DNA from 3 places in the Streptomyces sp. NPDC040610 genome. Region 1 is predicted to be linked to each of the others. Evidence: riboswitches for the same ligand, from Rfam matches in the RefSeq annotation. Region 1 holds a riboswitch; each other region holds the start of a gene.

Region 1 (2,257 bases):
TTTTGGCCAAAGGGGCGTGCATACGCATGAAAGCCCCGGCTCGGGTGAGCCGGGGCTTTCATGCGTCAGGGAGGGTCCCGACATCAGGATCCGGACGTTGACGCCGGGATGAAGTCGGGATGCGGACGTCTGCGTCGGGAATCAGACGTTGACGCCGTGCGAGCGGAGGTACGCCACGGGGTCGATGTCGGAGCCGTAGTCCGCGCCGGTGCGGGCCTCGAAGTGCAGGTGCGGGCCGCTGGAGTTGCCGGTCGAGCCGGAGAGGCCGATCTGCTGGCCCGGGGTGACCGTCTGGCCGACCGTGACGCTGAGGGACGACATGTGGCCGTACTGCGTGTACGTGCCGTCGTTGTGGCGGATCACGACGTTGTTGCCGTAGGCGCCGCCCCAGCCGGCCTCGACGACGGTGCCCGCGGCGACCGCCTGGACCTGGGTGCCGGACGCGGCGTGGAAGTCGACACCGGTGTGGCTGCCGGAGGACCACATGGCGCCGCCGGTCTTGTAGCCGGTGGAGACGTAGCTGCCGTCGATCGGCGAGACGTAGGAGCCCAGGCGCTTGCGCTCGGCCTCGCGGGCGGCGCGCTCCTTGGCCTCGCGCTCCTTCTGGGCCTTCACCTTCGCGGCGGCCTCGGCCTTCCGCTTGGCCTCGGCGGCCTTGCGCTTGGCCTCAGCGGCCTGGGCCCGGGCCTCGGCCTCGGCCTTCTTCTGGGCCTCCGCCTCGGCGGCGGCGTGCTTCTGCGCGGCGGCCTGGGCGTCGATCTCGCCGGCCAGGGAGTCGCCGACGGAGATGGACTGGGTGAGGCCGGTGTGCGCGTACTCCGCGGAGCTGCCTTCGGCGGCGAGGGCCGGCGCGGCCAGGCCCGAGATGACTCCGGTGGTGGTGAGCGCGGCGACGCCCGCGGCGCTTGCGGTCGTGCGCGAGATGCGGCTCGGACGGCGGTGCTTGCCGGTCGGGCGGGTGAACGCCATGAAGCGGCTGATCCTTTCCTTCCTTCTCGCCTACCGGGTTAGCTGACGGGTTCGGAGCAGGAAGGTCTCCTACGGGCTCCTCGCCTCGCGGCAAGGGGTCCGATTCACCCCAGGGGACGTGTGGGTCCCCGGCTCCCCTGGCTCGCGCCGTACGGGGACTCGGCGATGGCTGTCCGGTGCCGCGGACGCGGCGTACTGCCTGACGGACAGCCGGACCGACGCTAAACGCCTCATCTTTCAATCGACAAACGAATCAGGCCTTTTGTAGCGCACGCCACAGGCCAGACGAGCAACCTCCATGTCAATTCGGACATATGGCGGCATGCAGGGACCCCAGCGGCTTCCTGAGCCACTGGGGTCCCTGTTCTCACGAGGCGTTGATACCGCTATGTCCAGCTTTACGGCAGCGGCGGCCTCGATCCGTCCCGTCCGGCAATCAGCCGGTGACCACCGTCACTTCACCGATACCGAGCGCCTTCACGGGCTCCTCGATCTGCGCGGCGTCGCCCACGAGGACCGTCACCAGACGGTCGTCCGGGAAGGCGCTCACGACGGCCGCGGTGGCCTCCACGGTGCCCGTCTGCGCCAACTGGCGGTACAGCTGCGCCTGGAAGTCGTCCGGCAGGTGCTGCTCGACCTGGTCGGCGAGGGTGGCGGCGACGGCCGCCGCCGTCTCGTACTTCAACGGGGCGACGCCGACCAGGTTCTGCACGGCGACATCGCGCTCGGGGTCCGTCAGGCCCTCCGCGGCGAGCGTGCGCAGAACCTTCCAGAGGTCGTCCAGGGCCGGGCCCGTGTTGGGGGTGTCCACGGAGCCGCTGATGGCGAGCATCGCGGCGCCCGTCCCGTCCGGGGCGGAGCGAAGGACCTGGGCGAAGGCGCGCACTCCGTAGGTGTAGCCCTTCTCCTCGCGCAGGACGCGGTCCAGGCGCGAGGTGAGGGTGCCGCCCAGGCAGTACGTGCCGAGGACCTGCGCGGACCACACGCGGTCGTGCCGGTCCGGGCCGACGCGGCCGATGAGCAGCTGCGTCTGGACGGCACCGGGGCGGTCCACGATGACGACGCGGCCGCGGTCGTCGGCGGTCACCGGGGGCACCGGGCGCGGCTCGGCCGCCCCGCCGGTCCAGGCGCCGAGGGTGTCGGCGAGGACGGCGTCCAGGTCGATGCCGGTGAGGTCGCCGACCACGACGGCGGTGGCCGTGGCGGGGCGGACGTGCCTTTCGTAGAAGGCGCGGACGGCCGCCGAGTCGATGGCGGAGACCGTCTCCTCCGTGCCCTGGCGCGGGCG
Region 2 (2,257 bases), on a different contig from region 1:
ATCACCTTGGTCGAAGGGGAAGGCATGGTCCTCACCGTGGACGGCACACGACAGCCGGTCGCGCTGTTGGCCCCGTTCTCCTTCTCCGGTGACGCAGCGACAGGCTGCGAGCTGAAGGCGGGCGCGGTCCGCGACTTGAACGTGATGACCCGCAGGGGCCGGGCGACGGCGCATGTGCAGATCCTCCCCGTCATCGGTGTGCGGGCGGTCACGGTGGCGTGCACTGTGGGTGAGATCGTCTTTGTCATGGCGGTCACCGGAGGGATCAGTGTCACTGCACCGGGCGCACCGGAGGCTGTGCTCGGCCGTCTCGACTGCGTACGTCACGAAGGGCCGGGAGCGCTGGCCCTGTGCGGCGATGGCATCGTGGCCGAGATCAGGATCGCCCCGGCGCGCTGACGGCCCCGGTGCGCCTGCAGTGCTGGCGTGCTGACCGTACGGACCGGCCCGTTGTCTTGTGCGGGTTTCTGGGTGGTGTGTGTCGGCGTTGGTTTCGGCTGGTGGTGCTGGTCTGATGGGTCTCCGGGATGCTCGTGATGTGGCGTCATGCGCTGCGGGTCGAAGGGCTGTTGGACCGCGTGGAGCGCCGATGGTCCGGGGAGAGCTGCGCATACAGGTGGCCGGTGCGTCCAGGGTGCACCCGGTAGTTGTGGCATCGCGCTCTCAGTCTTCCCGTTGGCCGGTTTTCCCTATTGGTTATTGGTCTGATGGGTCGCCAGATTCTCCGTCTTCTTCGTTCTTCGGTGGATTCGATGGGGTTGATGGGCCGTTAGGTTCTGCGCAGTCTTCTGTCGTCGATGCCTCGTCAATTTCTTCTGGCTGGGTCCGGGGGAACCATCCATGCGTAATGTCCGTCTTTGCGCTGAAAAGCTGCTCCTTCGGGCATTGGTGGCGTACGGGAAGTGTCGCCTGCATTGCGGAAAGTGGGTACGAAATAGCGTGCTCTGATCTGCCGTCGGGTCGTATTCCAGCCCGTATGCCGTCCGGTGAAATGAGTCACACGGGGAGGCGGTGGCTTCGGGGGCTGTAGAGCGCGCTTCCGTTCTGCGCAAAGAAGGTTGGAGTTTTTGATCAAAGAAGGTGAGGGGCGGCAGTCGTCAGGAATGGGGCTCGTTCATTCCTTCTTTGAATTCTGCTCTTGTTCCGTCCGGGTTTCCTCGCCTAACGTCACCGTCAATCCGGATGGAACGCCGAATCCTGCCGCTGTCCGGAAACCTTCCTACCCACTTACTTACGCACGGCAGGAGCGGGGGACCCAGGTAAGACGCCGGTCCGGATTCCGGAGCGGCTCGGGGTGAAGTCGCGCGCCGTGCGACCGGACATCTCCCGTCCGAACCCGACAGCTCACCTCGTAGGCGACGGAGAGGAATTCGTCATGCCTGCAAAGGGAAAGCACCGCCGCCCCAAGTCCAGCCCGCTCAGCCGGGGCATCGCTGCCGCAGGCACGGGCGGGGCCGTGCTCGCGCTGCCGGTGCTCGGCGCGGCCGACGCTGCCGCGGCGCAGTCCGGGACGGTCGCCCGGCCCGCCGCGGCGCCCAGGACGTACGTCGTCGAAGCGGGTGACTCTCTCTCCAAGATCGCCCGGGAGCACTCCCTGAGCGGCGGCTGGGAGAAGCTCTACCAGGACAACCGCGGCACTCTGGGCGGCGACCCGGGGATGATCCGACCCGGTCTCAAGCTCACCCTCGGTGCGAAGGGTCCGGCCGGGCGGGCGGATCGGTCCGAGCGTGACAGCGCGGTCGCCGCCGAGCCCGCCGTTGCCCCGGCGAAGAAGTCCTACACCAACGATCTTGACGGCTGGATCAAGGAGTCGCTCGACATCTTGGCGCAGCATGGCATCCCTGGTTCCTACGAGGGCATCCACCGCAACATCATGCGTGAGTCCTCTGGTGATCCTCTGGCCACCAACAATTGGGACTCCAACGCTGTCGCGGGAACGCCGTCCAAGGGGCTTCTGCAGGTCATCGACCCGACTTTTGCTGCCTACCGTCTGCCCGGGACGTCGTTGGACAGCTTCGACCCGGTCGCCAACATCACCGCTGCCTGTAACTACGCGGCCGACCGGTACGGGTCGATCGACAACGTCAACGGTCCGTACTAGACCCCTCGGCCTGGCTCGCCCGCCGTGAGTACCTGTTCCTGGGCTGGGGCGCAGGGCGCAGTCCTCCCTCGCCGCGCAGTTCGTGGTCTGCGCCGCGCGGTTCGTTCAGGGGTGAGGTGGTGATCGCGGCGCCGAAGGGGCGGGGGGTGGTGTTGA
Region 3 (2,257 bases), on a different contig from region 1:
GTCGATCCTGCCCGGCGCCCGGGTGCTGCTCCAGCAGCCCGCGCTGGCCGAGGCGCTGCGGGGCCAGCCGACCGACCTCGTCATCCAGGCCGAGGAACTGCGGCGCACCCGCGCACTCCTGGAGGAGATGCTCGGGCGCCACACGGGGCAGGACGCCGAGCGGATCGCGGCGGCCATCGAGCGCGACACCGTCCTGGACGCCGCGGCCGCGGTGGAGTTCGGCCTGGTGGACCGGGTCGTACCGAACCGCGGGGCCACGACCACGACCGCCGAGTGAGGCCCGGGTGCTGCCCGAACTGCCGCCGCTGCCCGCCTTGACCCGCGCCGAGGGCGAGCTGATCGACGCCTATCTCGCGGTCGTGGACCTCGTCGGCCGCATCAATCCGGCGCGCGCGGAGCACACGTACGGCGGCCTGCGCGCCGCACAAGCCCTCGTCAGCAGGGCGACGGAGCTGCGGGACGCCCTGACGCTGATGCACCAGCGGGGCGAGGCGGAGGTCCACACGACGACGCTGGCCCGGGCGTTGCGCACGCTGGACGGCGAGCGACGTGCCGCGCGTGTGACCGTGCCGCCGCCCGCGGTCGGCGAGGAGGCGCCACCGACGGGTGGATGACCGATCAGCCCCGGGGGGTGGGGTGAGCGCACCGATGAAGCGCACCGATGAAGCGCCCCTTTGAACAGCGCCCCCATGAACAGCGCACCTATAGGCACCTATAAACGGCGAGTCGGCCAAGCGTTTCTGCTACGAGTTGACGGGGGCCGTCGAGGCCGAGCCTGCCGGTCCCCCACCGCCCCGCGCCGCGCCGCACCCTCTCCTTCGCGTCCGCGCACCCGAGGTGCGCCGTCGCACCGGACGCCCGTCGGAGCGCCACGGCCTCAGCGCGTCCGCGCCGTCCGCACGTTGAGGGTGCGGGCCGCGCGGACGGGTGTCGCGCCACTTCCGGTCCAGACCGGGGTGCGACCAGAGGTGGTAGCTCTTTCAGCGTAGGAAACACTCGCACGCGTGTGCCCCTGGAGTTGCACAACTCCCTTACGCGGCAGCCGGAACCGGACGTTCCAGTGCTGTTCGGGCAATCGTCTCCGACTGTGATCCAGGTCCCTTTCCGGCTCTGTCCACCCGAACGGGTCAGTCGTGAGGAGCCTCACATACAGCCGATTCGGCTCGGTTTTTTGGCCACTCTCGGGTGAAGATCCCTTCCGACGACAAGCCCCCGCCACAGGCGGCGGGGCGGTCCGGGTGGACGCCGAGTCCTGCCGCCACCCGGATGCCCGGTCGACATCTGTGCATCGGCAGGAGTGGAGGACCCAGCAAGGCGGACCGTCCGGGAGACCGGCCGGCCCTTGGGGTGAAGTCGCGACGCGACCGGGCATCTTCGCCTGCCCGAACCCGACAGGTCATCCTTCACAGGCGGCTGACGAAGGGTTGCGCATGACTGCGCTGAATCGTGTTCCGTCGCTGCTGACGAGGGCCGGTACCGCATCGGCACTCACGCTCGCCGCCGTGGGCGGCACCATCGTGGCACCCGGTCTGGTCTCCGAGGCCGAGGCCGCCACACACGGGACGAAGGCGCTCAAGATCGCGGCTTCCAAGAAGGGCTCCCCGTACGGCTACGGAGCCGTGGGGCCGCGCCGGTTCGACTGCTCGGGCCTCACGCTCTACTCGTACAAGCGCGTGGGCAAGAAGCTGCCGCGAACCGCCGCGCAGCAGTACAACAAGACCCGCCATGTCTCCAAGGGCAACCGCACCCGCGGCGACCTGGTGTTCTTCCACTCCGGCCGGAACGTCTACCACGTCGGCATCTACGCCGGCAAGAACAAGATCTGGCACGCCCCGAAGCGGGGCACGGTGGTACGCCTCGAGAAGATCTGGACGAACAGCGTCTGGTACGGCCGAGTCCGCTGACCTGAGTGCCCGGACGACGGCGCCTTCGGGCAGGCACCGCCGTCCGGGCGTGACCGGGCCGACGCGAGGAGTGCTTCGCGGCGGCCCGGGATACTCGTAGTGCATGTCCGAAAACGTCCCCACCGACGGCCCCCGGTCAGCGGGCACCGCCGCGCACGACGCCAGCCGAGGCCGCGACGAGACCCCGCTGGAACGCGCCGACCGCAACTTCTTCGAGCTGCTCCAGGAACTGAGGGTCACTCAGACCGGCGTGCAGCTCCTCTTCGCCTTCCTGCTCACACTCGCCTTCACCCCCCGCTTCCCCTCGCTCGACACCCTCCAGCGCGCCACGTACGTGACCACGCTGCTGCTCG

Evidence for each region. Region 1 has a riboswitch for cyclic di-AMP ahead of ACZ6AA_RS28880 (M23 family metallopeptidase). Riboswitches for the same ligand answer to the same signal wherever they lie in the genome.
Region 2: another riboswitch for cyclic di-AMP. It lies ahead of ACZ6AA_RS35690 (transglycosylase SLT domain-containing protein); the one in region 1 lies ahead of ACZ6AA_RS28880 (M23 family metallopeptidase).
Region 3: another riboswitch for cyclic di-AMP. It lies ahead of ACZ6AA_RS11275 (C40 family peptidase); the one in region 1 lies ahead of ACZ6AA_RS28880 (M23 family metallopeptidase).

What each region holds. Positions count from the first base shown of each region.
Region 1 is NZ_JBVIXA010000009.1:283,205-285,461, forward strand. It holds gene ACZ6AA_RS28880 (M23 family metallopeptidase) at 142-969, opposite strand; cyclic di-AMP (ydaO/yuaA leader) riboswitch at 983-1,144, opposite strand; gene ACZ6AA_RS28885 (M16 family metallopeptidase) at 1,406-2,257, opposite strand, start outside.
Region 2 is NZ_JBVIXA010000016.1:2,191-4,447, forward strand. It holds gene ACZ6AA_RS35685 (HutD/Ves family protein) at 1-399, shown strand, start outside; cyclic di-AMP (ydaO/yuaA leader) riboswitch at 1,215-1,373, shown strand; gene ACZ6AA_RS35690 (transglycosylase SLT domain-containing protein) at 1,376-2,101, shown strand.
Region 3 is NZ_JBVIXA010000002.1:1,125,856-1,128,112, forward strand. It holds gene ACZ6AA_RS11265 (ATP-dependent Clp protease proteolytic subunit) at 1-277, shown strand, start outside; gene ACZ6AA_RS11270 (hypothetical protein) at 285-614, shown strand; cyclic di-AMP (ydaO/yuaA leader) riboswitch at 1,258-1,427, shown strand; gene ACZ6AA_RS11275 (C40 family peptidase) at 1,431-1,904, shown strand; gene ACZ6AA_RS11280 (DUF6328 family protein) at 2,008-2,257, shown strand, end outside.